DNA from 4 places in the Vibrio sp. WZ-1 genome. Region 1 is predicted to be linked to each of the others. Evidence: predicted binding sites of a transcription regulator. Region 1 holds the regulator's gene; each other region holds the start of a gene.

Region 1 (7,833 bases):
TGGTTTTCTAGCCTGTTTGCAAAAGAGCTGACAGACAAGGAACTGGAATCTTATCATAGTGTTGAAATTCGAAGCTTTTTAGCTGGTTTAGGTGAAAATGAAACACTCAAACCATCCGTTAATGCCCTTGTTGATGCGCTTAACCGCCTACAAGATCGTGAAGATGCTCAGTTAGAGCTAGCTGCGGACTTCTGTGAACTTTTTCTTAAAACAGAAAAGCACGGTGCGCTACCTTATGCCTCAATGTACATCGGTGAATCTGGTTTATTAAACGATAAACCAGCAGAAGAGATGGAAAGGCTGATGGCAGACTTTGGTGTGCAAGTTGACGAAAATCTAAAAGAGCCTGCGGATCATTTAGCAGTCGAGTTAGATTTTTTAGGCAATATGATTATCCGCTCAAATGAACTCGAGCAGGAAAAACACATGGAAGATGCATTCGAAAAGCAAAATGAGTTCATCCAGCAACACCTTTTGACATGGCTACCTCAGTTTGCCGCTAAATGTAAGCAATTCGATGAATTTGGCTTCTATGTTAGTGTCGCGCAACTATTAATTGCATTTTGTAAACTGGACAGCACCTACCTTCTTGGTGAATAATTGCCGCCTATTTTGGGGAGTCTGTCATTCAGACTCCCTATTTTATTCGTTTGTTTTTAATCTGGCGCAGAGAAATACAATCCATTTAGCCGTTAAACTGTGACCTCCGAGGCACAAAACAGCTGCTTAAAACATTGCCAGCTTGCCCGCATCAGTCTAAAATGTGAGCGCAAACGATTAAATATGATTTATATGTAAACCGCTGAAATAAAGCGGTTTTTGTGTTTTCTTAACAGGATTGCTGACCAATTCCTCACTTAGTATAAGAAAGGAATATGAGACTCAGCGATAAATGTTGCTACAAACCTTTTTATACCGATTTCGGAACAACCGCTGCCAAATATCTCAGCAATGCCCCTATTCGCAGTTGCTCGGTTTGCGCAAGACCCTAAGCGTATGGTTGTCTTCACTACGGTATTTACAGTAGCTCGATACAGGACATCATTTATGGCCACTATTAAAGACGTTGCTCGCTTAGCCGGCGTTTCTACCACTACGGTTTCGCACGTAATTAATAAAACTCGCTTTGTTGCAGAAGCAACTCAAGAAAAAGTAATGAAAGCGGTGGATGAACTTAATTACGCACCAAGTGCCGTTGCACGCAGTTTAAAGTGCAACTCAACTCGTACCATCGGTATGCTAGTAACTCAATCTACCAACCTGTTCTTCTCTGAAGTAATCGATGGTGTTGAGAGCTACTGTTACCGTCAAGGTTACACTCTTATCCTATGTAACACGGGCGGTATTTACGAGAAGCAACGTGACTACATCCGCATGCTCGCTGAAAAGCGTGTAGATGGCATTCTAGTAATGTGTTCTGATCTGACGGAAGAACTAAAAGAGATGCTTGACCGTCACTCAGACATACCTAAAGTTGTGATGGACTGGGGTCCAGAAAGCTCACAAGCAGACAAGATCATTGATAACTCAGAAGAAGGCGGTTACATCGCGACAAAATATCTGATCGACAATGGTCACACAGACATCGCGTGTTTAAGCGGTCACTTCGAAAAAGCTGCGTGCCAAGAGCGTATTGCGGGTTATCGTCGTGCAATGGCAGAAGCAAACCTTGCGGTTAACGAAGATTGGATTCTTGAAGGCAACTTTGAGTGTGATACCGCTGTGCTAGCGGCAGATAACATTACTGCAATGGAAAAACGCCCTACCGCAGTTTTCTGTTTCAATGACACGATGGCACTTGGCTTGATGAGCCGCCTTCAGCAGAACGGTATCAAGGTACCAGATGATGTTTCTGTTATCGGCTATGACAACATTGAGCTGGCAGAGTACTTCTCACCACCACTAACGACTATCCACCAACCAAAACGTCGTGTGGGTAAAAACGCTTTTGAGATCCTACTAGAGCGTATCAAAGATAAAGAACACGAAAAACGAGTGTTTGAAATGCAGCCAGAGATCGTGATTAGAAACACGGTTAGAAAGATCAACTAATCTTTAGTGCTCGTTTACTCATCATCAAAAAGCATCCATATGGATGCTTTTTATTTAACAACCCATCCATGACAACAGTTCTGTATGTAGAACTTTGCAGACTTGTTATTTCTTCGTACAGTCAACTCTCTAGCGCTGACAATTTCCTGGTAGACCACTTTGTTAATCTATGAAACTTAACTCACGAAAAAATAACTATTAACTGAACCAAGATCACATTTACAAGCGCAGAATGTGATATTAGTCCAATGTAGGAAGTATGCTTTCAGTGTCACGCACAGGGCAAACCACTCTAAAGAGTGGGACGCAAAGCTTCCGGCCTAAACTATCGCATGAGATAGCATGGTAGCGGGGTTACCGATGGCAAGTATGCATATGACGAGTTTACCCTTTAATGACATTGTGTCTGCATGCGTTTGCTAATCTCTCGGACCTGATTTTTGGTGGCGTAATTTAAATTACACCGAGATAACACATCATGGATAAACCGATACTCAAAGACTCTATGAAGCTTTTTGAGGTGCTTGGTACGATCAAGTCACGCTCAATGTTTGGCGGCTTTGGCCTTTTTGCTGATGAAACAATGTTTGCATTAGTCGTTAACAACCAGCTTCATATCAGAGCCGATAAAAAGACATCTTCAGACTTTGAAACTCAGGGACTTAAACCTTACGTATACAAGAAGCGTGGATTTCCTGTAGTCACAAAGTACTATGCCGTTTCACCAGACCTTTGGGACACACCACAACACTTAGTGGAAGTAGCCAAAAGTTCGCTCGAAACTGCAAAGCTTGAAAAAGAACAGCAAGCCAGCTCTAAACCGACTCGTTTAAAAGATCTACCGAACCTTAGGCTAGCAACAGAGAGAATGCTTAAGAAAGCAGGCATAGATTCTGTTACGCAGCTTGAAGAACAAGGGGCGTTAAACGCGTACAAGGCGATCCAAGAAACACATACAGCTTCTGTAAGCATCGAGTTACTGTGGGCCCTTGAGGGCGCCATTAATGGTACTCATTGGAGTGTTGTACCTCAATCTCGTCGAGAAGAGCTAATTAACCACCTCTCATAACACAAGTTTGAGCTCCAGGAATTCATAAACCGCAGTTTTACACTGCGGTTTTTTTGAAATTTTTTCTCACTCCATTCTGTCTTATTATCTAAGAAGCAGAAATGGAGTGATAGATATGAATAAGAAACTGATTTTAGGACTGATCCTACTCGCGACGATTGTCTTTTTAGGTGTGAGTTTTGGTCAATATCTAACCCTAGAAAACGCCAAGGCACAGCAAGAGGCGTTGAACACTTTTATTAGCCAAAATTTCGTACTTGCTGCAGCAACTTATTTCTTTGCGTATATAGCTATCACCGCTTTCTCCATTCCCGGAGCTGCCGTAGTAACGCTTCTGGGTGCTGCTCTATTTGGTTTCTGGACCAGTCTCTTATTGGTTTCTTTTGCCAGCACCATTGGCGCAACAGTTGCCTTCTTAAGTAGCCGTTACTTATTGAGAGAATGGGTACAAAGTAAGTTTGGAAACAAACTGAATGCCATTAACCAAGGCGTTGAAAAAGATGGGGCCTTTTACCTGTTTTCTCTACGCTTAATTCCCGTCTTTCCATTTTTTCTTATCAACTTGCTGATGGGATTGACACCTATGACGATTGCACGGTTCTATTTAACCAGCCAAGTAGGTATGTTACCGGGTACAGCTGTTTACCTGAATGCGGGGACTCAATTAGCCACCATAGATAGCCTTTCAGGTATTGTGTCTCCCACCGTATTAGCATCATTTGCACTACTTGGTTTGTTTCCAATCATCGCCAAGTGGGTAATGAATAAAATCCGCCCAACTCAAGTACAACAAAATGGAAATGCGCAATGAAGGTATTCATCGCAAAAAATCCCGCTGAAGCTCATATCGTCTGTGAGCTTCTCAAGACCGAGCAGATAGGCTGTGAAGTAAGAGGCGAAGGGATGTTCGGATTAAAGGGGGAATTGCCATTTGGTAATGATACAGACCCTTATGTTTGGCTTTTATATCCTGAGCAACAATTGAAAGCTTCAGCCATTGTCGAAGACTATCAAAAACAAGCAGAGCAGAGTTACCAAGATTGGCAATGTCCTAATTGTTTGGAGCAGAATGAAGGGCAGTTTGGTGCATGTTGGCAATGCGGGTATCAAATAGGAGAGCCTTAATGGCTCCCCTTATCTTTTCAATCATTTCGGATTTAGGCAGCTAAACTCTGCTGCTTAATGAACTCGATGGAGTGTTGATTAAAGTCATCTGGCCTTTCTACATTACACACATGACCACAGTCAGGGATCTCACGTAAAACACTTTGCTTGTGTACCGCAACCATCTCTTTAACTGGTTTGATAAACATGTAATCTCTATCGCCCATCAAGTACAGCGTTGGAATCGGGAGTTCACGATCTTTAAAGTATTTCATCAAAGGGTTAACGTCAGCGGCCAAGATAAACCAGCGTTTGAACTCTTTTTGACACAACTTCTTCGCTTCACGAATGAATAAATGTCGCGATTCACGTTGGTTTTTCTGTGGCATCACAATGTAGGCAAACAGCTTATATAGCCACATATAAGGCAGAATATGTTTTCCAAGGTTGCCAAGTTTCACCAGAATTTGAGAACGTGTATTCAGACGTGTTACCGCCCCACCGAGAACCATAGAACGTACGCGTTCCGAGGCTAGTTCAGCAAGGTTACGAACAATGATGGTCCCCAGAGACATACCAACAAAATGAGCCGATTGAATCTTAAGGTGGTCCAAAACTTTTAGAATGTCTTGCGTAACTTCCGTAAAAGTATAGCGACTTGTCATCAACTCTTTGATTAACTGATTTGATTTACCATGTCCACGCAGGTCAATTAAAACTAAATTAAAGTGTTCTTTATATGCCTTAAGTTGCTTAAACCATATTGACGAACTGCCACCAGCACCATGTACGAAAACGACCCACTCATTACTGGTGGGATGTATATAGGTTTTATGGAATAGAAGTGGCTGAGTCATTTATCAGTCTGAAAACATTCTGTATGAAAAAGTGTGAGTAAATCCTACCACACTCTATAAGTACAAGGTAATAAAGGCACCTCATTCGGTGCCTTTAGTTACAATTTTTAAAAATTTTGCGTTAATTTAACGCAGCCCTATACAGCTGCAAATATTCTTCTGCAGCTTTGTGCCAACAGAAATCTTTTTGCATAGCTTGGAGCTGAACACGCCTTACTTCGTTCGTATTTTGTGCATAAAGCAACAACGCTCTCAACATCGTCAGAAGTAATCCTTGAGGTGTTGGTTCGTAAAAAACAAAACCTGTCGCATCCGCGGAATCAACATCGTAATCATTGACACTATCTTTAAGCCCCCCCACTCCACGAACGATTGGTAAGGTGCCATAAGCCATGCTGTAGATCTGATTCAAACCACAAGGTTCAAACTCTGAAGGCATCAAGAAGAAATCAGAAGCGGCCTCGACTAAGTGGGCGAGCTCGTTATCGTAGGCTTCAACAAAAATAAACTTATTGGCAAACTGTGCTGACACATCTCTCAACTGAGCCGCTAAGATAGGATCACCCGTTCCAACAACCACAACTTGAACATCGTGCTTAAGAAAGTCTGCTAACGCTGGTAGTAAGTAATGCACACCTTTTTGTTGAGTTAGGCGGCATACCATACCAAACATCGCACAGTCGGATTCTTCTAGCCCAAGCTTTTCTTGAAGCGCTTTCTTACACGCATTCTTACCACGAACCATGCTTTGACGATTCGCTTTGTAGTTCAATGGCAGGTTAGGATCGGTTTCTGGATTCCACGCACTGTAATCACAACCGTTAAGAATACCAACCAAATCCGTCGAGCGTTGCTGAAACTCCCATGCCATACCGTGACTTCCAAGCTCGGTTTTAAGCTCTTCAGCATAGGTAGGACTTACAGCATTGATCTTATCTGCATTCATCACACCTGCTTTTAGCATCGTGATGTGTGTAGCACTAACAGCTGCGTCAGGCACGTTTCGGCTATGGAACTCAGGAAGGCACTGGACATCATCGTAGCTAAATACCCCTTTAAATACCGCATTATGAATCGAGATAACACTGCGAGTATTTGCAAAAAAGGCGTCGTTTCCATATCGATGTTTGAGTAGGAATGGAACTAAGCCCGTATGCCAGTCATTGGCATGAACGATGTCTGGTTGGAAGCCAAGCTTTGGTAACATATCAAGGCAAGCTGCGCTGAAAAAAGCAAAGCGCTCGCCGTTGTCAGTGTAGGCTTGGTTATTTTCTGCATACATGGAAGGACGATTGAAATACGGCGGACAATCTATCAAGTAAACTTGATTATCCCCAAGCATTAGCTTTAAAACTCGATAAGCGGTATGAGGCCAACTCGTTAATTCTGTTTCTAGTACAGTCTCAGCTTCCGACAACTGTTCTATGCCTGTATAGGCAGGAATAGAAATTCGTACATCTTGCTGATGATTTTGAAGCGCTTGCGGCAGTGCCTTGGCTACATCAGCCAAGCCACCACTTTTAATCAGCCCTTCGACCTCAGATGCTACAAACAGAACAGACAAATTGTTAGTAGCCAACACGTGCTCCTTTTGGAATAACAACAACACCATCCTCTGACACATGGTAGTGTTTCTTGTCTTCTTGCAGATTAACACCAATTTGTGTACCAGGTGCGATATCGGCATCCTTATCTACGATCACGCGATGAAGCACACAGCCTTCACCCACTTTAACATCACCTAGCAATATGCATTGGCTGATGTCACACGCTGAGGCAATGTTACTGCGGAAACCCAGCACCGATTTTTCAATACGAGATCCACGCACATAGCTGCCATTACATACCAAACTATCGATGATCTGGACTCGACCATTATCTGAGTCGGTAAAGGTCGCTGGCGGTAATGGTGGGTAGTAGGTGTGCAGTGGCCATTTACGGTTGTATAGCGAAAACGGAGCGTCTTTCTCAAGTAGATCCATATGAGCTTGCCAATAGGCATCAATCGTACCTACATCACGCCAGTACACTTCTTCCTTTTCACCAGTAATACGGTTTGTACTGAAGTCATACACGAATACGTCGCCGCGCGGGAACATCTTAGGAATGATGTCTTTGCCAAAATCGTGCGTAGAGGCTTCATTGTCGGCATCTTCAATCAATTCAGCAAATAGAGTCTGTGCTTCGAACACGTAGTTGCCCATAGATACAAGCGCGTGTTCTGGGTCTCCAGGGATGGATTTAGGACTTTCTGGTTTCTCTTCAAAACCGACCATACGGCCTTCTGCATCCACTTCGATAACACCAAATTGAGACGCTTCAGATAACGGCATTCGCAACGCTGAAACCGTTAAAGACGCTTCTTTTTCTTCGTGGAAAGCCAGCATCTGTTTGATATCCATTTTATAGATATGGTCTGAACCGAAGATACATACCTGATCAGGTTCTGCCAGTTCCATAAAACGTAGGTTTTGATAGATCGCATCAGCTGTGCCTTCATACCAACGCTTACCTGTGCGCATTTGTGCAGGAATTGGATCGATAAAGCGATCTGTGATGCCATTGATGTTCCACCCCTTTTTCATGTGATGAAACAAAGATTGAGATTTAAATTGAGTTAGGACGTAAATGCGCATCAAGTCGGCATTCACGAAGTTGTTCAAAGCGAAATCAATAAGTCGGTAACTTCCGCCAAAAGGGACCGAAGGTTTACTGCGGGATTCCGTTAAAGGTCTCAGACGAGAGCCTTCA
Region 2 (7,833 bases), on a different contig from region 1:
AAGAGCTTAGGCAATATCAGGAATCTGCTTTCAGCGCGCTCTAAGCTGTAGTAACACCAAGAGATTCCCTACCCCGCTCGTTCCTCGCTTGTAGGGAATGACGAAGTTGGGCTCTTGAGTAAATCCGAAGCATATTCAGAGTTTAATAATCTCTTTCGTTTTCGACTCAAATACTCCCAAGCTTCCACATAACAACTTGTCTCTCAGAACTAAAAACGCGTCATTCCGAAGAGCCTAAGCGATATCAGGAATCTCGTTTCAACACGCGCTCTAAGCAACAGTGACAATTAGAGATTCCCTATCCCGCTCGTCCCTCGCTTGTAGGGAATGACGCAGCTGGGCTCTTGAGTAAATCCAAAGTATATTCAAAACCTAATAACCTCTTTCGTTTTTCTACTCCCCCCAGAAGCCTCCACACAACAAACCTATTTCTCACAACTAAAAACGCGTCATTCCGAAGAGCCTACTCGTTTCAACACGCGCTCTAAGCAACAGTGACAATTAGAGATTCCCTATCCCGCTCGTTCCTTGCTTGTAGGGAATGACGAAGTTGGGCTCTTGAGTAAATCCAAAGTATATTCAAAACCTAATAACCTCTTTCGTTTTCCACTCAAATACTCCTGAGCCTCCACATAACAACCTGTCTCTCAAAACCCAAAGCGCGTCATTCCGAAGAGCCTAGGCGATATCAGGAATCTGCTTTCAACGTACTCTGAGCTGATACTTCCATACGCTAGAAAAACAAAAAGGCCCTCAAATGAGGACCTTTAAATTGGGTGAACTTTCGAAATAGATGGGTCGAACTCTAGGAGAACACACGGAGTTTGCTTCTAGCAAATGAGTATGTTCGACAACGAAATCGGCTCAGTCTATGAAGAAGGTTACGCGTAAACTGGTAGACGCTTACAGATCTCTAGAACTTTCTGTTTCGTCGCTTCGATAACTTCTTCGTTGCCGATGTTATCTAGAACATCACACATCCAGTTAGCTAGATCTTTCGCGTCTTCTTCAGTGAAGCCACGACGAGTAATTGCTGGTGTACCTACACGGATACCAGACGTTACGAATGGGCTGCGTGGATCGTTTGGTACAGAGTTCTTGTTTACTGTGATGTTTGCTGCACCTAGTGCTGCATCTGCATCTTTACCAGTAATATCCTTGTCGATTAGGTCAACTAGGAATAGGTGGTTCTCAGTACCGTTAGATACGATCTTGTAACCACGCTCTTGGAATTGACCAACCATTGCTTTTGCGTTTTTCACTACGCGAGCTTGGTAAGCTTTGAACTCAGGTTCCATTGCTTCTTTGAACGCTACAGCTTTACCAGCGATAACGTGCATTAGAGGGCCACCTTGACCACCAGGGAATACTGCTGAGTTCAGCTTTTTGTACATCTCTTCGCCGGCATTAGACAGGATTAGACCACCACGTGGGCCTGCAAGTGTCTTATGCGTAGTCGTTGTTACTACGTGAGCGTGTGGCACTGGTGTTGGGTATTCACCTGCTGCGATTAGACCAGCAACGTGCGCCATGTCTACGAATAGGTAAGCATCAACTTTGTCTGCGATTTCGCGCATGCGTTTCCAATCAACAATTTGCGAGTAAGCAGAGAAACCACCGATGATCATCTTAGGCTTGTGTTCAAGCGCTAGCTGTTCCATCTCGTCGTAGTTAATTTGACCCGCTTCGTCGATACCGTAAGGAATCACATTGTAGTGCTTACCAGAAAAGTTAACTGGTGAGCCGTGAGTTAAGTGACCACCGTGTGCTAGGCTCATACCTAGAACTGTGTCACCTGGGTTTAGAAGCGCCATGTAAACTGCGCTGTTTGCTTGAGAACCTGAGTGAGGCTGTACGTTCGCGTACTCACAGCCAAACAGTTGGCATGCACGATCGATTGCTAGTGCTTCAGCTTTATCTACGTACTCACAACCGCCGTAGTAACGCTTGCCTGGGTAGCCTTCAGCGTATTTGTTCGTTAGCTGAGAACCTTGCGCTTCCATTACACGTGGACTTGTGTAGTTTTCAGAAGCGATAAGTTCAATGTGCTCTTCCTGGCGAAGAGTCTCTTCCTGGATAGCTGCGAACAGTTCCGCATCGTAATCTGCGATGTTCATATCACGCTTAAGCATCTGTATCTCCTGACTCAGATTGGTACTGAAAGTTGCAAAAAAACTGAATAACGACCTAACGCAAACGTTTACGTCGAGCTAATGGCGCGCATTTTACATAATTTGATCTAGGTCATAAAGAGAAATTTGCAATTTTTCTCATGCAGTTTTTTCATGATGACAAGTAAGAAATATCATGACGATGTTGCAATCGTTTAACCATGATCCCCTAACTGTCAATTTTGTGCTTTACACCCTGTAAAACAACAATTACATAGGTTTACCGCAAATTTTACCCTCTAGCTACCGAAAAGATCATCTTTTTACTACTATGCATGCCCGATTTATCATCAACGACTGCGTATTCGATGGAAAAACACTCAAGAAAAGAAGACTGGATGGCAATTCTTACAGGTACCTTTTTGGTAGCTCAAGGGGTTTTCTTTCTCCAATCTGCCAACCTCTTAACCGGAGGCACGACAGGATTGGCTCTGCTTATTAGTCAATTTACACCTTTTACGTTTGGTGTGCTTTACTTTTTAGCCAACTGTCCTTTTTACTTACTGGCATGGAAACGCTTTGGCCGTCATTTTGCGATTAACAGTGCAATTTCTGGTGCTTTGGTTTCTATCTTTGCCGATAATCTGTATTTACTGATTTCACTGGAATCTATCAATGAGATTTACTGCGCCGTAGCTGGTGGGCTCTTGATGGGCTTGGGAATGCTGATCCTATTCCGCCACCGCTCAAGTTTGGGTGGCTTCAACGTATTGTGCCTATTCATTCAGGACAAGTTCGGCATTTCGGTCGGGAAATCTCAGATGGCGATCGACGCGTGTATCTTGTTTGCGTCTTTCTTCTTCGTCACACCTTGGGTGATCGGCTTATCGATTCTTGGCGCCTTCGCACTGAACCTTGTACTTGCAATGAATCACAAACCACATCGTTATTCTGTAAGCTACGGGTCATAGGATGAAAAAATAAAAGGCTTTGGGGAGCACTCCAAAGCCTTTTGTTTAGGATCGAAATCCTTAGGGGTATTTTTTATTTACCTTTAAGATTCAATCAGCAAGATGCGTGTTTCGTAAGGACGCAGGACTTGATGATTGGAAGCAATCGCACTGGTCGCATTCTGATAGTTAGAAAGCAGATTCTTGGCTTTGCTCATATCAAAGCGCTCTGGTAACACACACTCCACCTCTTCACCGTAGTAGTTATTGATACACAGCAGCGTTTGCTTTTCGTTCTGACGAGCGTAAGCAAAAATACGTTTGTGGTCAGGCAGTAAGTCCTCATAACGACCATCGGTGATTACGGGAACCTGTTTACGCAATTCAATCAGACGCTTGTAGAAGTAGAACACCGAGTTCAAATCGGCAATCGCGGCTTCTACATTGATCTCAGAATAGTTCTGAGCCACCTCTAGCCACGGCGAGCCTTCCGTAAAGCCCGCGTGTTTCTCGTTGTTCCATTGCATTGGCGTACGTGAATTGTCACGCGACTTCTGCGCCAAAATCGCCATCATATCGTCGTGAGATACGCCATCGCGATTAACCATAATGTCGTACATGTTCGTGCTTTCAACATCGCGATATTGGCTGATTTCGGTGTAGCCCGGGTTGGTCATGCCGATCTCTTCACCTTGGTAAACATAAGGTGTGCCTTGCATCATATGTACTGATGCCGCAAGCATTTTGGCAGACTCTATACGGTATTGTTCGTCGTTACCTAATCGGCTTACAACACGCGGTTGGTCGTGGTTACACCAAAATAGCGCGCCCCACCCTCTGCCATTTAAGCCGGTTTGCCAATGGTTGAAGATCTGTTTCAGTTGGATAAAATCAAACGGCGCTTTCGTCCACTTATCACCATTTGGGTAATCGACTTTAAGGTGGTGGAAGTTGAACACCATTGATAACTCTTTGCCATCTTGCGCTGAGTATTGCTGACAATGCTCTAGTGTGGTGGAAGACATTTCACCTACCGTCACGCTGCCATATTTTTGGAACACGGCTTCACTGATCTCTTGAAGGTATTCGTGCACACGTGGACCATCCGTGTAGAAACGGCGACCATCGCCAGTATCATCACTTGGAAAATCTTGCTGCTTGGAAATCAGGTTGATGACATCCAGACGGAAACCATCCACACCTTTCTCTGCCCAGAAGCCGATGACTTCTTTCACTTCTTCACGCACTACCGGGTTTTCCCAGTTTAGGTCCGCTTGCTCTTTAGCAAACAAGTGCAAATAGTACTGACCTGTTTTTTCATCCAGCGCCCAAGCATTGCCACCGAACTTAGATTGCCAGTTGTTTGGCTCTGCGCCATCAACCGGATCTTTCCAGATGTAGTAATCACGGTAAGGGCTGTTTTTATCACCCAATGCCGATTGGAACCACTTGTGTTCCGTCGAAGTATGGTTAACCACGATATCCATGATGACTCGAATACCCAGCTGATGAGCCTCTGCCAACAGGGTATCGAAATCTTGCATGGTGCCGAAGTCAGGGTTGATCGCATAGTAATCGGAAATGTCATAACCATTGTCGATCATTGGCGATTGATAAACCGGCGTCAGCCAAATCGCATCCACACCAAGATGTTTTAGATAATCCAGTTTAGAAATGATCCCTTTAATGTCGCCCGTGCCTTTACTTCCACTGTCACAAAAGCTTTTTGGGTAAATTTGGTAGATGGTTGCGGTTTTCCACCAGCTCTCATCATGCTTGGTCATTGCCATTTCTAACACTCACTTACCATTAAACGGAAACTTAAAAATCTTAAAAAATTGAGGAGATAAACGAGGCAGCCAAATCGCTGCCTCAGTTTGAATTACGCGCTAGCGGTTTCTAACTCGCCTTTCATTTGCGCACGCTTATACAGCACAAGCGTCAGCGCTACCGGGACAACAATCGCCACCAACATCGCCAGAGCAAAGACACCCCAGAACTGTGGTTGGATTGACAAGATGCCCGGCAAACCACCCACACCGATACCGTTCGCCATCACACCTGCGCTGCCACAGATAGCGGCGGCAATCGCACTGCCGATCATCGCACTCAGCATTGGGAACTTGTATTTCAAGTTGATGCCGTACATCGCTGGCTCAGTCACACCAAGGTAAGCAGAGATAGCCGCAGGCACTGAGATATCACGCTCGCCATGTTTTTTACTGATGATAATGATGCCGACTACTGCAGACGCTTGAGCAATATTTGAAAGTGCAATCAGAGGCCAAATTGGCGTACCGCCTAGCTCTTGCATTAATTGAAGGTCAACCGCGTTGGTGGTGTGGTGAATACCGGTAATCACCAATGGCGCGTATAAGAAGCCGAAGATGGTTGAGCCAATCATTGCGAAGTCACCCGTCATGGCTGCTTTTGCTGCGAAAGCAACGCCGTCACCCAACATACGACCGAATGGACCAATGATAGAGTGGGCAAGAATTACAGACACAATGATAGAAACAAACGGCACGACCACTAGGTAAAGGTAAGACGGAATGATGCGCTTTAAATTGGTTTCAATAAATGCCAGTGCAATACCGGCTAACATCGCTGGAATCACTTGCGCTTGATAGCCCACTTTCTCGATGGCGAATAAGCCAAAATCCCATACTTCGGGCACTTGCTTACCAATCAGATAGGCGTTCATTAACTGTGGCGAAACCAGAGTGACACCCAATGTGATACCCAGAATCGGAGTGCCGCCGAGCTTTTTCACTGTCGACCAACACACACCAACCGGTAGGAAGAAGAAGATCGCCTCACCAATTAGCCATAAGAAAGAGTGTACCGTAGCCCAAAACTGGCTGATTTCCGTTAGTGTTTGACCATCAAACATCTTGATGTCGCCAATCACGTTACGGAAGCCAAGAATCAGACCACCGGTGATGATCGCTGGTAGCAGTGGTACAAAGATTTCTGCAAGGTGGGAAATACCACGCTCAACGATATTCATGTTTTGACGAGCGGCGTTCTTAGATTCATCTTTACTCGCTTCACTTTTACCGCTTAGCTCGATCAGTACCTTGTATACCTCATCGACTTCCGTGCCGATCACTACTTGGAACTGACCTGCGTTGGTAAAGCAGCCCTTCACCATAGGCAGTGCATCTAACTGTTTTGTATCGGCTTTTTCAGTGTCATTTAACACGAAACGTAAGCGAGTTAAGCAGTGGCTTACACTGGCAATATTGTCCGATCCCCCGACCAGCTCAATAAGACGCTGTACATCTTGACGCGCAATCTTACTCATAACTTTGTCCACCCTGTATTGGATACATTCAATTCATCGTTTTATTTTTATAATGGGAACATTCCCATTTGATAATTTTAATAGTGCCATTTCGCATTCAAAAACAAAATGGGAACAGTCCCATTAATTGAGAATGATCACAGTATAATTTTAGAGCAGATCATCGAAAGGTGGATTAATGACGAATAGGCTGCTGGGTAAAATGCACCACAGACTCATCACCATTTAATTGATTAATCAGCATGTTAGCGGCTTTTTCACCAGCATGAGAGTAGCCTGGATCTACGCTGAAGACATTAGGGAAGAGAAAAGAAAGTAATTCGTTGCCACCGACACCAGTAACCACCACATCTTCACGTCCTACTTCTTGCAGACGTTTAATTACACCGAGAGCAATGGTATCACTGGCACAAGCGATGGCTTGCGTATCGGATTGAAGGACTTGATCCACCAGCTGATAAGCACTTTCGTGGTTGAGCTTACCGGTTTGAAAGCGAGGTTCGATGCGCTTTTGCTCGCACCAAGATTGGTAAGCATTTAGGCGAGCAAGACCTGTGGTGCGGTCTTCCGGATCAACACCAATGTAGGCAATACGAGAAATAGATTGTTGTTCCAGATGAGAGAGCGCCATATCGATAACGCCTTGGTTGTCGTAGTTGATCGAGGAGACCATTTGCGTGTCCATCGCGATCACGACAATGCGATTGCCCCACTCCGCTAACGCCAGCTCATCACATCCAGTAAAGCCAAACACGATCACCCCATCGACATTGCGACGCTTAAGAACGTCCAAGTGCTCGTTGGTTTTATCGCGATCGAACTGGCTCTCCATGATCACCACGTCGTATCCTGCTGAGTACAAAGCGTTGAGCATAGTGCCGACGGCGCGGTTTTCTGATGGTGAATCCAAACGAGAAATGATCACGCCAACCACTTTCTGACTGCCACCACGCATCGACTGTGCCGATTTGGATGGCACGTAACCTGATTCACGAATGATTTGCTCTACCTTCTCACGCGTTTGCGGTTTTACCTTGGGATCATTGGTAAGCACACGACTGACCGTCGACTTGCCCACGCCAGCCAATTTCGCGATATCAAGAATGGTGAGTTTTTTGCTCATAAGTGTTCAGACTAAAAGAAGGAATCAAACAAAAGGGAAGCAGCGGCTTCCCTTATCTCAATCAGTAATGAAGATTACTTGTTTAGGTACGCAGGCACGTCTGCAATGCTATCTAATACTACCGTTGCAATCGCTTCGCCTTGTTCCGTTACTGGCTTACCAGTGCGAACCAAAATCTTAGTGCCAACGCCTGCCGCTTCTGCTGCCATCATATCTTCGGCTTTGTCGCCGATCATCACAGATTTCTCCATGTCGATCTTCAAGAAGTCACGTGCAGAAATGAACATGCCTGGTTTTGGCTTACGGCACTCACAATCTTGCTTGTACTCACCAATGCCATGT
Region 3 (7,833 bases), on a different contig from region 1:
GACGACAGCACGCCAGAAACGCCTGTCAGTTTTTGCAGTACCAAAGATTGCGCGTATGCAGAGAACTCTAGGCCACCGTATTTCTTCTTGATGATCATGGCGAAGAACTTATTGTCTTTCAGGTATTGCCACACTTCCGGCGGTAAATCTGCAAGTTCGTGAGTGACTTGGTAATCACTTACCATGGCACACACTTCATTTACTGGACCATCTAGGAATGCTTGCTCTTCTTTGCTCAGCTTAGGTGCTTTGATGGCGTGTAGTTTTTGCCATTCAGGCTTGCCTTTGAATAGCTCGGCTTCCCACCATACTGTACCTGCATCCAATGCTTCTTTCTCGGTTTGAGACATAGCAGGTAGGACTTTCTTAAACATGACGAGCGCTTTACGGCTGATCAGCGATTGGCGAATTCCTGATACGGCGAATACCGCAGCAGCAAGTACGTAAAGTGCCCAGCCGATTACACCAACTGAGCCTGCGATCGTCAGTGCTAGCATGGCAGCGGTTAGCAGGCCGACGGATTTCACGAGAGATATTCTGTGGTAGAGCGCAATGCCTAACACAATTGTCATCGTGACGATTGAGAGCAAGATATCCATATGTTTTTCCTTTTCAGACTTTATTAATGTTGTACGTCTGTATTTTGGTAAGAGGTCTAACCAGTTCTCATAAGTGTAATCAAAATATTAATAAAATGTAAAACCCAGAATTGAGTAAAAAGTGATCTATGTAGAGTTAAAATTCTAAAGTTGGGAGTTGGGTGATGATTTCGTAAGCAAGTTAACAAGTTTATTACTGTGATGAATCCAAATCTGTTGGTTCGCTATCGACACTAATTCTCGTTTGTGGGTAAACTCAGAGTAATGAACTGTCCGGTGTGAATTTCACATCGGAACAATTTGCCTGGCGAGAGGTTCAACCTCATGGCTGTGGCCGAGATAATAAAGAGAACGTCTTATGTACCAAGATCTGATTAGAAGTGAATTAAACGAAGCTGCTGAAGTTCTGAATAAATTTTTAAGTGATGACCACAACATCGCACAAATCGAAGCGGCAGCGAAAATGATTGCTGACTCATTCAAGCAAGATGGTAAAGTGTTGTCGTGCGGTAACGGTGGTTCTCACTGTGACTCTATGCACTTTGCAGAAGAGCTAACAGGTCGTTACCGTGAAAACCGCCCAGGTTACGCTGGTATCGCTATTTCAGATCCAAGCCACCTTTCTTGTGTAAGTAACGATTTTGGCTATGATTTCGTATTCTCTCGTTACGTAGAAGCCGTTGGTCGCAAGGGTGACGTTCTGTTTGGTTTGTCGACTTCTGGCAACTCAGGCAACATCCTAAAAGCGATTGAAGCGGCACAAGCGAAAGGCATGAAGACGATTGCGCTAACGGGTAAAGATGGCGGTAAGATGGCAGGTCTTGCTGATATCGAGATCCGCGTGCCTCACTTTGGCTATGCAGACCGCATTCAAGAAGTGCACATTAAGATCATTCATATCATCATTCAGTTGATTGAAAAAGAGATGGAATAAGATTTACGACTAAACCGAATGCTGGCTTAGTTGTGTTTTAAGGTAAGGAGTTCGTTAAACCATGTGTGAATTGCTCGGCATGAGCGCAAATGTTCCAACAGATATTTGTTTCAGTTTTACAGGATTGATGCAGCGCGGTGGTCGAACGGGCCCGCATCGTGATGGTTGGGGAATTACTTTCTATGAAGGAAAGGGGTTTCGTAACTTCAAAGATCCAAACCCAAGTTGTGACTCTAAGATTGCTGAATTAGTGCAAAACTACCCGATTAAAAGTCGTGCGGTAGTCAGCCATATTCGCCAAGCAAACCGAGGCGGAGTGAACTTAGAAAACACGCACCCGTTTACTCGCGAGTTGTGGGGGCGTTACTGGACCTTTGCACACAATGGTCAGTTGACTGACTACCAAGATTTGCACACCGGTCGTCATCGTCCTGTGGGAGAAACTGATAGCGAGATGGCTTTCTGTTGGTTGCTCAAGCAGATGGAAGATAAGTTTCCTGAGCCACCTCACGACATGGAATCGGTCTTTACTTACGTAGCTCAGTGCTGCGACCGGTTGAAAGAGAAGGGCGTGTTTAACATGCTACTCAGTGATGGTGAGTTTGTGATGACTTACTGCACTAACCATTTGTACTGGATCACTCGTCGTGCACCATTTGGTAAAGCAGCACTGTTGGATGAAGATGTAGAAATCAATTTCCAAGAAGAGACGACGCCAAATGATGTGGTTTCTGTGATTGCGACTCAGCCGCTAACTGGTAATGAGACATGGCAACGAATGAAGCCAGGTGAGTTTGGTTTGTTTCATGTCGGTGAATTGGTGTTGAATAACGCCAAGGCATTAGAAGATGTGCCATTTGCTGCACCGAAGCCGGGCAACCAAGCACCGACCGAGCCGTTGGAGTGATGGTTCCGGACACTTAATAACTAAATAAAGCTCGCTTAATCGCGGGCTTTATTTTTATGCCTTTTAAATCGAGGACGGATACGGAGAAACATTCTTACTTCCTAGTGTACTGGTAGTAGATTCCTAGTCTCGCTAAGGCTTGCTGGAATGACGTAAATAATTGAAGTTAAGTTTCTTTTTTCGTTACCTACCGTGTCATTCTGAACGGCGAAGAACGAGCCCGATTCAGAATCTACTAGCCGAGTATGGTATTGCTCAAGTGGTTGTAGGGACTTGTTAGGTGGTTGGTTTTAGGTTTCTAGTCTGACTGTGGCTTTCTTGAATTAAGTTTATAAGATTTAAAATAACAAAAGGCAGCCTGTTGGCTGCCTTTTTTGTGTTTGTCGTTTGGAATTGAAAATTACTCGTCGGCGTAGCCGTGTTCACCAAGCTCAAAGCCATCTAGATACGCTTTGCCATCTCTCATCGTTAGCCTTTCATCCGCTAACCACTTAGTCACCATTGGATAGATTTTGTGTTCCTGAGTCTGAACGCGCGCGGCCAAGACATCGGCATCATCGTCTTCAAACACAGGGACTTTGGCTTGTAGTACCACAGGGCCGCCATCGAGTTCTTCTGTCACAAAGTGAACGCTGGTGCCGTGTTCTTTGTCGCCAGCATCAATAGCGCGCTGGTGGGTATGTAAACCTGGGTACTTAGGCAGAAGAGAAGGGTGGATGTTGATCATTTTACCTAGGTAATGGGAAACAAACTCACTACTCAGAATGCGCATGTAACCAGCAAGAACAATCACGTCCGGTTGGTAGTCATCGATTTGCTTCATCAGTTCAGCATCAAAGTCTTCACGTGATTCGAATGCTTTTGGATCGACAAAATGACCATTCACATCAAACTGTTTTGCACGCTCTAAACCATAAGCGTCAGCTTTGTTGGAGAACACCGCTGTGACTTGTGCATTTGGCATACTGTCTTCGCAAGCTTCCAAGATGGCTTGAAGGTTACTGCCGTTACCCGAAATGAGGACCACTATGTTTTTCATGATGTAGAGACTGCCTTGCTATTGTAGGTTTGAAGTGCGTATTCGCTAAATTACCTACTATTAGAATGGTTTTCGATGTTCCAGATAGCAGAATGAGGACATCACGTCCTCATTCTTTTTATTTTTTGAGCTTGATTCGCAAGTTATTGGATTTCAACTTGCTCTTCATTGGCTTCTGCTTGAGCGATTTCACCAATCACCCATGCGTTTTCGCCTTCTTCTTTAAGAAGTGCAACTGCTGCGTCTGCTTGGTCTTTAGGTAGTGCTACGATTAGACCTACACCACAGTTGAAGGTACGGTACATTTCGTGCGTTTCAACGTTGCCTTTCTCTTGTAGCCATTTGAAGATGATTGGCCATTCCCAGCTGTTACCGTCGATCACGGCTTTAGTGCCTTCAGGCAGTACGCGTGGGATGTTTTCCCAGAAACCACCACCTGTAATGTGAGAAATAGCGTGAATATCGTGTTTCTCAATCATCTTAAGTGCTGATTTGATGTAAATCTTCGTTGGTTCTAGTAGGTGCTCACCGATAGTGCGACCTGCTAGCTCTTCGTTCTTATCTGCGCCAGAAACTTCTAGGATCTTACGGATAAGAGAGTAACCGTTTGAGTGTGGGCCGCTTGAGCCAACAGCAATTAGTGCATCGCCTGCTGCTACCTTAGTGCCGTCAATCACGTCTTCTTTTTCTACTACGCCAACACAGAAGCCAGCAACATCGTAGTCTTCGCCTTCGTACATACCTGGCATTTCAGCGGTTTCGCCACCGATAAGCGCACAACCTGCTTGAACACAGCCATCAGCGATACCAGAAACTACGTCCGCCGCTGTGTCTATGTCTAGTTTGCCTGTTGCGTAGTAGTCTAGGAAGAATAGAGGCTCAGCACCTTGAACGATTAGATCGTTTACACACATTGCCACTAGGTCAACGCCGATAGTGTCGTGCTTGTTCATATCCAGTGCTAGGCGAAGTTTTGTACCTACACCGTCAGTACCAGAAACCAGTACAGGTTGTTTGTATTTAGTCGGTAATTCACACAGTGCGCCAAAACCACCGATACCACCCATCACTTCAGGGCGACGAGTACGCTTAACCGCACCTTTAATACGATCTACAAGCGCGTTGCCTGCATCAATATCTACACCAGCGTCTTTATAGCTAAGAGAAGAGTTGTTACCACTCACAGGGAAGTCCTCGGTTTTTAAGTTGGATATGAAAACGGCGCTATTCTACCAGTGGTTAAATGTAGATAGCAAACGTTTGCGTCGGTTTTTTTCTTTAGTGAACTATCCTGATATCCCTGCAAAAATCATGTATAATCTGAAGGTTTGTTTAAATATTGCCAAAAAAGCCGGAGATGGAAATGAAAGTTGTTGAAGTTAAACACCCTCTAGTAAAACACAAAATTGGTCTAATGAGAGAAGGTGACATCAGCACGAAACGTTTTCGTGAGTTAGCGACAGAAGTCGGTAGCCTACTTACGTACGAAGCGACTGCAGACTTTGAAACAGAGAAAGTAACCATTGAAGGTTGGAATGGTCCTGTAGAAGTTGATCAAATCAAGGGTAAAAAAGTAACAGTAGTGCCAATCCTGCGTGCGGGTCTAGGCATGATGGATGGTGTTCTTGAGCACATGCCAAGCGCGCGTATCAGTGTTGTTGGTATCTACCGTGATGAAGAGACACTTGAGCCAGTACCATACTTCAATAAGCTTGCTTCTAACATCGATGAGCGTATTGCTCTAGTTGTTGACCCAATGCTTGCAACAGGTGGTTCTATGATCGCGACTATCGATCTTCTAAAAGAGAAAGGTTGTCAGGCGATCAAAGTCCTTGTTCTTGTTGCAGCACCAGAAGGTATCGAAGCTCTAGAAAAAGCGCACCCAGACGTTGAGCTATACACTGCAGCAATCGATGAGAAGCTAAACGACAAAGGCTACATCGTTCCTGGTCTAGGTGATGCAGGTGACAAGATCTTCGGTACTAAATAGTTAGAGCTTAATGCTTCATTATTACTGAATTGAAAAAAATTAAGGCTTGGTGAGAACCAAGCCTTTTTTGTATCTACTTATTTCGAAACTAGTGACGAGATGTGAGAAGCGAGAGTAAGTCGTGCGACTTATATCGGTAGAGCCACACAGAGGACTACTTTGCGCTTTCTTCTTCCATCTGTGCATTATCAACAACGTGGTTTTCACCAAGGTCGTGTGGCAGCACTAGATTAAGAATGATTGCTACGATACCACACAGGCTCACACCTTGTAGGCTGAACTCGCCAATACCGAAAGCCATGCCACCGATACCAAATACCAGTGTTACTGCAACGATCACAAGGTTACGAGATTTGTGTAAGTCTACGTTGTTCTTGATTAGTGTGTTTAGACCCACTGTTGCGATAGAACCGAACAATAGAATCATGATACCGCCCATCACTGGAACAGGGATGGTTTGCAAAATTGCACCTAGCTTACCAACGAGTGCAAGTACGATAGCAGTGACCGCCGCCCATGTCATGATTACTGGGTTGAATGCTTTCGTTAGCATAACCGCACCCGTAACTTCACTGTAAGTGGTGTTTGGTGGCGCGCCAACCATAGATGCGGCAATCGTTGCCACCCCGTCACCCGCGATAGTGCGGTGCAGGCCTGGCTTCTTAAGATAGTTTTTACCAGTTACGTTTGAAATCGCTAGCATATCACCTACGTGCTCAACCGCTGGAGCGATAGCCACTGGGATCATGAATAAGATAGCGTTGATGTTGAACTCTGGTGCTGTGAAGTTTGGCATTGCTAGCCAAGCCGCTTGAGCGACTGGAGTGAAATCTACCACACCGTAGAACAGCGATACGGTATAGCCTGCCAAGATGCCGCCCACGATAGGAACTAGCTTTAGGAAACCTTTTGCGAACACGCTAAGTGCAATGGTGGTAAGCAGTGAAACTGCCGAGATAATAACGGCGGCATCACCATTGATCAGCTGAATTGCACCATCGCCTGTTTTGCCTACTGCCATATTAACTGCGGTAGGAGCAAGGCCAAGGCCAATCACCATGATTACAGGGCCAACAACCACTGGTGGCAGAATCTTATGGATAAAGCCAACGCCGCGGACTTTGATCATTGCACCAAGACCGACGTAAACCAGACCCGCTGCCATAAGACCGCCCATGGTTGCTCCGATACCCCAAGTTTGGATACCAAACATGATAGGAGCAATAAACGCGAAAGAAGAGGCAAGGAAGATTGGAACAGAACGTTTAGTAATCAGTTGGAAAAGAAGAGTACCGACACCAGCACCAAACAGAGCGACGTTTGGATCTAGGCCAGTAAGAAGTGGCACAAGCACGAGAGCACCGAAAGCGACAAAGAGCATTTGAGCGCCTTGTAACGCATTTTTCATAATAATTCCCTATTCAAAGATACGTAGACAAATCCGGCGAATCTTATCATCTGGCAATCGATTGCAATGTTGTCTAGATCAAACTTTTGTATGGATTTATAAGAGCGACGAATACTTTATATCGGTTTTAAGTAATAACTTGGTCAGAATATCGACAACATACTCAGTACCCTTCTTGCTCAAGAAATGATAGTTGCTTATCATGCGGGTTCTTGTTTTGAGGATTATGAAAACTATGCGCTATTTAGCTCTCCTACTGATAGGTTGGTTGTCCCTGCCTGTGCACGCTCTTACTCAGGTAGATGTCTACCGTGCCGAAGTTGCGATAGACAGTAATCAGAAAGATGGTGAGTCTCTTGCTCGTCAGCAAGGTATGAAAGATGTCATCGTCAGAGCGACGGGCAGTCAATCTTCTATTAACAATCCAGTTATTCAAAAAGCGGTAGGCTCGAGTGCACGCTATATCTCTCAGCTAAGCTATGGTCAGCTTGATGGGCAAACAAGCCTTAAGATGCTATTTAATAGTAGTCAAGTTCGCTCATTGCTCACTCAAGCTCAACTTCCTTTATGGTCACCAAACCGAGCAAATATCTTAGTCTGGATGGTGGAAGAGCAGGGATACGATCGCGCTATTACGTGGGAGCATTCGGATTCAGCAAATGCAGTCGCTCTTCGTAAAGCAGCAGAGGCCCGTGGTCTACCTATCACTATGCCAGTGGGTGATTTTGATGACGTGACTGGCGTGAACGTCTCTGATCTTTGGGGTGACTTTGTTGGACCAATCAGCCAAGCAAGTCAACGTTATCCAGTGGATGCCGTACTGGTTATGCGAGTTCAAGGTGATAAGATTCGTTGGACACTGTACGATCAGTCGCCTGCTCAACTCTCTGAATCAAAACAATCGCCACGTAGCGGTTCTGTATCTGGTGCAAATGCGATTCCTTCGATGATAGGCG
Region 4 (7,833 bases), on a different contig from region 1:
GAGGAAGAGTGCCGAACTCAATTGCAAGCTTTCTTTAAGCGTCGTCGCAAAGAAATTAAAGCCAAGAAACAGGCGCAAAAAGCGTTAGATAATGAGCAGGAAGCGAAGGGAGAATAGGTCCCGAAGGGAAGAGTCCGTTTAGCAAACATCTACTCTGCAGCAGATGTTTGCTTCAAGTTTTCAGTGGTTCACTAGGTGAACAAAAACACGGTTACGTGCACTGACTTTTTTCTTCATTGTTGTAAGCTTGCGCTTACGGCGGTTCGCAGCCACTGTCTTATTCAAACGTTTTGACTGCACTCTGCGTTTTCTCATAATCAGAACCTCTTGCAGACAACGAACACTCTCTCCCCCTGACTTAGCGGGGCGTCTGATTCATGATCAATAGATGACATTCTTGTGATGCATTCTTACCGATGATGGTGACATCAGATTGAGGAGAGGTGACCAAAAGAGTTTATCCTTTCTGCTTGTTCAGTATTGGTATGGTACTCAATATCCTTACAAGGTAGATAAGCTCGAAAGAGCGGATTCTAGATAACTTTTTTTGTTGACTCAATAAAAAAATAGCGAGCTGTGAGCTCGCTATTTTCGAAAGGTTTATTCTGTACTAGGAGGCGGTGAGGTTTCCGCATTTGGAACCGAACTTTGCTCCAAATCAGATTTCATTTCTTCTGCATCTGATTCTTGATCTGCGATGGTTTCCACTGCTCCAGAAATTAGCAAATTTGGATCAAGTGGCGGTATGACTTGTAGATCTTCTGTATCTTCATCGATGACAGGTTTTTGACTTACGTGGCCAATGATTGATTGGTAGTAACGACGAATGTTTTCTACGTAGTTACGCGCTTCATCTCCACGGGCGTATCCATAACGAGTTTGGCTGTAAAAACGCTTTTGACGAAGCAGCGGTAGGCGCTCTTTTACATCTGCCCAAGCATTTGGATCGCCGCCTTGCGCTTTGGTCAGGCGTCTTGCATCCATCATATGGCCGTAGCCTACGTTGTAGGAGGCTAGGGCGAACCAGATTTTCTCGTGCTCATTTATTGAATCAGGCACTCGCGCGACGATACGACGCAGATATTCCACACCACCACGCACGGACTGTTCAGGATCAAGGCGGTTAGTTACACCAACACTTTTTGCTGTAGGCAACGTTAACATCATCATACCCCGCACACCTGTCGGTGATTTTGCAGCAGGTTTCCAATGGGACTCTTGGTAAGCTAACGCGGCAATTAAGCGCCAATCAAATTCTTCACCGTATTTCTGGAACAGCGGTGCCCATTTTGGCAAGGTGTTGTCCAATGCGCGAATAAAGGCTCGAGTGTCTACGTAGTCAAAGGCTTCAATGTGACCGATGTATTTTTCTTCTAACGTTGCTAACTCACCAGATTGTTTAATGTTGCCAAAGAATTCGATCAACATTGCGTATAAGCTTTCATCTTCAGAGCGACGTGTAAACCAAGATACAGGCTGGTCTTCTGTCAATTCAAAGGCTTGAGCAAGGTCAGGATACAGTCGCTGAGCTAAAGAAAGCTCTACCGAATCAGTCACAGTAAATCGGAGTTCACCTGTTGATACTTGTTTTAGTAGATCACGGGTATCTGCATCACCAACAATTTCGAATTGAAGCTCAGGGTATTCTTTTTGCAGTGCCGTTAATGTTGGGACAAATTGAGATTGCTCTACGATTTGTAGCGTTTCTGCACCTGCATTGGTTTCTTCATCTTCTGCTTTGTCGTCTTTCGATTCTTGATAGTTGATAAGTTGATCAATATCGCGTGGGCGAAGCTGGCCTTTCTTATACACAACTTGTTGACTTACGTAGTAGTACGCTGGGCCCGGACGAAAACGTTGCACTGCTTGAGAAGTTTGGTTTAACCCAGTTGCGATGATATCGATATCCCCTTTCTTTAGTGCAGGGAATAACTCAGCTTGGCGAAAAGCAGGCTTAATTTCCAACTTTACACCTAGTTGCTCAGCAAACTTACGTGCTAGTTCGTAATCCAAGCCAGCCGGACCATCGGGACCAATGTAATAGGAAAGCTGGTTGTTGAGCGTGCCAACGCGCAGAACTCCCCGATCTTGGATTAGCTCGAACTCACTCTTAGGCTCCGATTCAATCTGGCAAGCAGAAAGTAAAAGCACAGAGGTGAAAAGGAGGGCGATGCGCTTGAATCGGTTGAACTGACTTATTTGCATTAATTGGGTACGTCTCGATAAATTCTAGTTGCCTTTATATCAAAGCGTGCAAGTCGGGCAAAGTGAATCAGGCAGATAGAGTGCGACATTGTGTGTTTTATCGACATTTTAACGCTATAACAAGTTACCTTGAGTGCTTGGTTCCTCGAGAATGACTTGGTTTGAAACCGAGGCAACCATTTGAAGATCTAGTGGTTCTCAATTGAAAATCGTTAACGAAGTATATGACCAAGTCTCCGTGATTATGAATTGGTGTCCGTAACAGAAACGTAGTTGTCGTCAAACCATTTGGAAAGAGCCGGCTATTACCAAGTTGTTTTCCTTGAGCTTGAATCAGTAACAACGCTCTGAACCCTGCACCTTGCAGTCATTTCGGTATAAATCAAATTTGACAAAAAAAATGACGCAAACGGTTGCTTTTGGTGTTACATCACAAAAACAATTGCTATATAATGCGCTCGCAACCAAGAGGTGGAATCGGCATAGGTTTGCAAACCTTCGGGAATAGCTTCGAAGTAAAACAGTTTAACCCACTGAATTTATTCCAATATCACCTCAGGTCAATAGACCTTAACCAATTGCATAAGAGACCTAAGCACATGAGAATTTTTCGTGGCTCCCCAGCTCTATCTGAATTTCGTGTTAACAAGCTTTTAGAGCTTTGTCGTGAACTAAGCTTGCCTATCACTGGCATTTACGCGGAGTTTGCTCACTTTGCTGAGCTATCAGCAGATCTAGATGATCAAGAAGTTGAGAAACTAGAAAAACTACTGACTTACGGTCCAACAATTGAAGAACATACGCCAGAAGGTTTGCTTCTGCTCGCGACTCCACGACCGGGAACAATTTCTCCATGGTCTTCTAAATCAACTGACATTGCTCGCAATTGTGGTTTGGGTAAAGTTGTTCGTCTTGAGCGTGGTACTGCTTACTACATCGAGACATCCGCTGAGCTTTCAGAGCTTCAGTTGGTTGAACTAAAAGCGATTCTTCATGATCGAATGATGGAAGTGATCTTCACTGATTTCGATTCCGCACAAGCACTATTCCAAGTTGCGGAGCCTGCACCAGTTGCGGACGTTGACCTATTAAACGGCGGCCGTGCTGCGCTTGAAAACGCAAACGTTACCCTCGGTCTTGCCCTAGCAGATGATGAAATCGAATACCTTTACGATGCGTTCGTAAATAAGCTAGATCGCAACCCAACCGACATCGAACTGATGATGTTTGCACAGGCAAACTCAGAGCACTGTCGTCACAAGATCTTCAATGCAGATTGGACTATTGATGGCGTTAAGCAAGAGAAGTCTCTGTTCAAAATGATCAAGAATACCTTCGAAACTACGCCAGAAAACGTACTGTCTGCATACAAGGATAACGCAGCGGTAATGGTTGGCTCAGATGTAGGTCGTTTTTTCCCGAACCCTGAAACTCGCCAGTACGGTTACAGCCAAGAGAAAGCTCACATCCTAATGAAGGTGGAAACGCACAACCACCCAACGGCTATCTCTCCTTGGCCGGGCGCATCGACTGGTTCAGGCGGTGAAATCCGCGACGAAGGTGCGACTGGTATTGGTGGTAAGCCAAAAGCTGGTCTGGTTGGCTTCACTACCTCTAACCTACGTATTCCTGGTTTTGAACAGCCATGGGAAACAGATTTCGGTAAACCGGGTCGCATCGTTAACGCTCTAGACATCATGCTAGAAGGCCCACTTGGTGGCGCGGCGTTCAACAATGAATTTGGTCGTCCAAACCTACTTGGTTACTTCCGTACTTACGAAGAAAAAGTTAACTCTCACGCAGGTGAAGAGGTTCGTGGTTACCACAAGCCAATCATGATTGCCGGTGGTATGGGTAACATCCGTGACGAGCACGTGCAGAAGAAAGAGATCCCAGTAGGTGCAAGCCTAATTGTACTTGGTGGTCCTGCAATGAACATTGGTCTTGGCGGTGGTGCTGCTTCTTCAATGGCATCTGGTCAATCAGCAGAAGATCTAGATTTCGCATCAGTACAGCGTGAAAACCCTGAGATGGAACGCCGCTGTCAGGAAGTGATCGACCGTTGTTGGCAGCTTGGTGATGCTAACCCAATCGCATTCATTCACGATGTTGGCGCAGGCGGTATCTCTAACGCACTTCCTGAACTTGTTGACGATGGCGAGCGTGGCGGTATCTTCCAATTGCGTGGTGTACCAAACGATGAGCCGGGCATGAGCCCGCTAGAAATCTGGTGTAACGAATCTCAAGAACGTTACGTAATGGCAGTTGCTCCTGAGAACATGGAAGTATTCGATGCAATCTGTAAGCGTGAGCGTGCACCATACGCAGTTGTTGGTATCGCAACAGAAGAACGTGAACTGAAACTTGAAGATTCACACTTCGACAACACACCAATCGACATGCCAATGGATGTGCTTTTAGGTAAGACGCCTAAAATGCACCGTGATGCGAAGACACTGAAAGCGAACAACCCAGCGGTTAACCGTGATGGTATTGAGTTAAACGAAGCGGTAGACCGCGTACTACGTCTACCAACGGTTGCAGAGAAAACATTCCTTATCACTATCGGTGACCGCACCGTAACTGGCCTTGTAGCGCGTGACCAAATGGTTGGTCCATGGCAGGTTCCAGTTGCCAACTGTGCGGTAACAGCAGCAAGTTACGACACGTACCATGGTGAAGCAATGTCGATGGGTGAGCGTACGCCAGTTGCTCTACTAGACTTCGGTGCATCAGCTCGCCTAGCGGTTGGTGAAGCAATCACAAACATTGCAGCGACAAACATCGGCGATATCAAACACATCAAACTGTCTGCAAACTGGATGTCTCCAGCAGGTCACCCGGGTGAAGACGCAGGTCTTTACGAAGCAGTGAAAGCCGTGGGTGAAGAGCTATGCCCAGCACTTGGTCTGACTATCCCTGTGGGTAAAGACTCAATGTCTATGAAGACTAAGTGGGAAGAGAACGGCGAGCAGAAAGAAGTGACGTCTCCGCTATCTCTAATCATCACGGCGTTTGCTCGTGTTGAAGATGTACGTAAGACAATCACTCCGCAACTTCGCACTGACAAAGGTGACACGTCACTTGTTCTTATCGACCTAGGTAACGGTCAGAACCGTCTAGGTGCGACTGCACTGGCACAGGTTTACAAGCAGCTTGGTGATAAGCCAGCAGACGTAGACAACGCAGCACAGCTAAAAGGTTTCTACGAAGGTGTTCAAACACTAGTAGCAAACGACCAAGTAGTGGCTTACCACGATAAGGGTGACGGTGGTCTATTCGTGACTCTTGCTGAAATGGCATTCGCGGGTCACTGTGGTGTGAAAGCTGATATCGCAGGCCTTGGCGAAGATGCACTAGCGGCGCTATTCAACGAAGAGCTAGGTGCGGTACTACAGGTTAAGAACGAAGATTTAGACGTTGTTCTTTCTACACTTGCTGCAAACGGCCTTGAAGAATGTTCACATGTTATTGGCTCTGTAGTTGGTGAAGGGGCTGCGTCTGATGAGCTAGTGATTACTTCAGGTGAAACTGTTGTTCTAGAGCGCAACCGTACTGAACTACGTACTATCTGGGCTGAGACGACGCATAAGATGCAAGGTCTACGTGATAATCCAGCATGTGCTGACCAAGAGCACGAAGCGAAGAAAGACAACTCTGATCCAGGTCTAAACGTGAAGTTAAGCTTCGATGTGAACGAAGACATCGCAGCACCTTACATTGCCGGCTCTATGATAAACAAGGGCGCTAAGCCTAAGATGGCAATTCTGCGTGAGCAGGGCGTTAACTCTCACGTTGAGATGGCAGCGGCATTTGATCGTGCTGGCTTTGAAGCAACTGATATTCACATGAGCGACATCCTAACAGGGCAAGCCGTGCTAGAAGAGTACCAAGGCCTAGTGGCTTGTGGTGGCTTCTCTTACGGTGACGTACTAGGAGCAGGTGAAGGTTGGGCGAAGTCTATCCTGTTCAACGAGCAAGCTCGCAACCAGTTTGAAGGTTTCTTCCAGCGTGAAGATACCTTCTCTCTAGGTGTGTGTAACGGCTGTCAGATGTTATCGAACCTGAAAGAGCTAATCCCAGGTGCAGACCTGTGGCCGCGCTTTGTTCGCAACGAATCTGAGCGTTTCGAAGCACGTTTCAGCCTAGTTGAAGTTCAAAAGTCTGATTCTGTATTCTTCGACGGCATGGCAGGTTCTCGTATGCCAATCGCAGTTTCTCATGGTGAAGGCCGCGTAGAAGTACGTGACGCTGACCATCTAGCGGCGATTGAAGCGTCAGGTACGGTTGCAGTTCGTTACGTGGATAACCAAGGTAATGCTACGCAGCAATACCCGAACAACCCGAATGGTTCGCCAAACGCTATCACAGGCCTAACGACTCAAGATGGCCGTGTGACTATCATGATGCCGCACCCTGAGCGTGTATTCCGTACAGTGGCGAACTCATGGTCTCCAGAAGGTTGGGGCGAGAATGGCGCTTGGATGCGTATGTTCCAAAACGCACGTAAGAACATCGGTTAATCCAGTTAATCCATGAAATAGAAAAAAGCGCAGATCCGAAAGGTCTGCGCTTTTGTTTTAACCAAGAAAAATGCTCATATAGCATTAAAAAAGTCGCGCAAAGACGAATCAATTGTGCTCTAATACCGCGCTTACCAAGGGATGGTGTTAAACAGCTCAGCTTAGATGGAGTTATCAAGTTGACCGAATCCCTGATTAATCCCTTAGGAAATGAAAGAAATGTCTAAAAATCCAAAATTTGCTATCCGCGTAACTGAAAAACGTAACGGTTGGAGCGCAGAGATCACTCGTCAAGTGACGTCTCGTAAAACTGCAGTATCAAAACGTGAAACTGGTTTTGACAGCGAAGAGAAAGCACAAGCTTGGGCTGAGCAAGAGCTAGCTGGCTTTGTTCAAAACCAAGTAGTTCGCAACGAGCGTAAAGCTGCACAACGTCAAGAGCGTGAAGCAGAGCAACTAGCGGCAAAAGTTCGTAAAGAAGAAGCTCGTCAAGCTCGTGAAGCAAACGTAGATACTGACGAAGAGTAATCGCTATCTGCTAGGTGGCATTTTTGCCATCGATGATGAATAAAAAAATGCCCTGAGTATATCTCGGGGCATTTTTGTTTGAGTGGAGATTAAGAGGTTACTGCTGGGTATCTAGCGGGATTTGGCCCGTCGTTACTTGGTCAACATCAAACTCAGTAAGCTCCTCAATGTAGCTTTCAACCGCTTGCTCTACCATTTCATCGTTTTGTTTGAAGTACGCGATATGGAAAATTGCATCGCCTTCGTTCACAAGTGGTAGCGTTTGTTGGCCAATAACGATACCGCCTTTTGGCGCTAAGAGTTCAAGCTCATCGTGACCAAGAGGGGAGCTGATATAAGCCAGCGTTTCGCCTTCTTCTACTTTGTCACCTAAGTTAACAACGGTACGCAAAATTCCGTTACCAGATGCACGAACCCAGCTGGTGGATTTCGCAATAATTGGTTCAGGCAGTTTCTTACGGCTCGCACGTAGCATACCGATTGCTTGCATCACACGTTGAACGCCCAGTACACCAGCGCTGATGGATAGTGGATCAAAGCGTAGAGCTTCACCCGCTTCATAGGTCAGCACAGGGAT

Evidence for each region. Region 1 encodes PurR, which represses purine synthesis genes. Its sites were predicted from a motif close to TNANGNAAACGTTTNCNTNA; they were not measured.
Region 2: the regulator PurR is predicted to act here: its motif matches at 2,189-2,208, upstream of glyA (serine hydroxymethyltransferase).
Region 3: the regulator PurR is predicted to act here: its motif matches at 4,728-4,747, upstream of purM (phosphoribosylformylglycinamidine cyclo-ligase).
Region 4: the regulator PurR is predicted to act here: its motif matches at 2,607-2,626, upstream of purL (phosphoribosylformylglycinamidine synthase).

Annotation. Positions count from the first base shown of each region.
Region 1 covers NZ_JBQEQR010000080.1:113,499-121,331, forward strand. Annotated here, with positions in the region: gene torD (molecular chaperone TorD) at 1-600, shown strand, start outside; gene purR (HTH-type transcriptional repressor PurR) at 1,048-2,052, shown strand; cyclic di-GMP riboswitch class I at 2,324-2,414, shown strand; gene ACTS60_RS17155 (TfoX/Sxy family DNA transformation protein) at 2,531-3,121, shown strand; gene ACTS60_RS17160 (TVP38/TMEM64 family protein) at 3,237-3,932, shown strand; gene ACTS60_RS17165 (putative signal transducing protein) at 3,929-4,246, shown strand; gene ACTS60_RS17170 (alpha/beta fold hydrolase) at 4,279-5,082, opposite strand; gene glgA (glycogen synthase GlgA) at 5,204-6,661, opposite strand; gene glgC (glucose-1-phosphate adenylyltransferase) at 6,651-7,833, opposite strand, start outside.
Region 2 covers NZ_JBQEQR010000059.1:51,540-59,372, reverse strand. Annotated here, with positions in the region: gene glyA (serine hydroxymethyltransferase) at 882-2,132, opposite strand; gene ACTS60_RS05665 (YitT family protein) at 2,480-3,082, shown strand; gene treC (alpha,alpha-phosphotrehalase) at 3,166-4,851, opposite strand; gene treB (PTS trehalose transporter subunit IIBC) at 4,944-6,368, opposite strand; gene treR (trehalose operon repressor TreR) at 6,544-7,491, opposite strand; gene gmhB (D-glycero-beta-D-manno-heptose 1,7-bisphosphate 7-phosphatase) at 7,566-7,833, opposite strand, start outside.
Region 3 covers NZ_JBQEQR010000076.1:19,999-27,831, reverse strand. Annotated here, with positions in the region: gene fadE (acyl-CoA dehydrogenase FadE) at 1-599, opposite strand, end outside; gene lpcA (D-sedoheptulose 7-phosphate isomerase) at 958-1,533, shown strand; gene ACTS60_RS12720 (class II glutamine amidotransferase) at 1,595-2,440, shown strand; gene purN (phosphoribosylglycinamide formyltransferase) at 2,841-3,479, opposite strand; gene purM (phosphoribosylformylglycinamidine cyclo-ligase) at 3,623-4,663, opposite strand; gene upp (uracil phosphoribosyltransferase) at 4,843-5,469, shown strand; gene ACTS60_RS12700 (uracil-xanthine permease family protein) at 5,624-6,877, opposite strand; gene ACTS60_RS12695 (DUF2066 domain-containing protein) at 7,113-7,833, shown strand, end outside.
Region 4 covers NZ_JBQEQR010000059.1:623-8,455, forward strand. Annotated here, with positions in the region: gene tadA (tRNA adenosine(34) deaminase TadA) at 1-117, shown strand, start outside; gene ACTS60_RS05430 (hypothetical protein) at 181-315, opposite strand; gene mltF (membrane-bound lytic murein transglycosylase MltF) at 601-2,205, opposite strand; gene purL (phosphoribosylformylglycinamidine synthase) at 2,805-6,728, shown strand; gene ACTS60_RS05445 (DUF3622 domain-containing protein) at 6,948-7,256, shown strand; gene ACTS60_RS05450 (succinylglutamate desuccinylase/aspartoacylase family protein) at 7,354-7,833, opposite strand, start outside.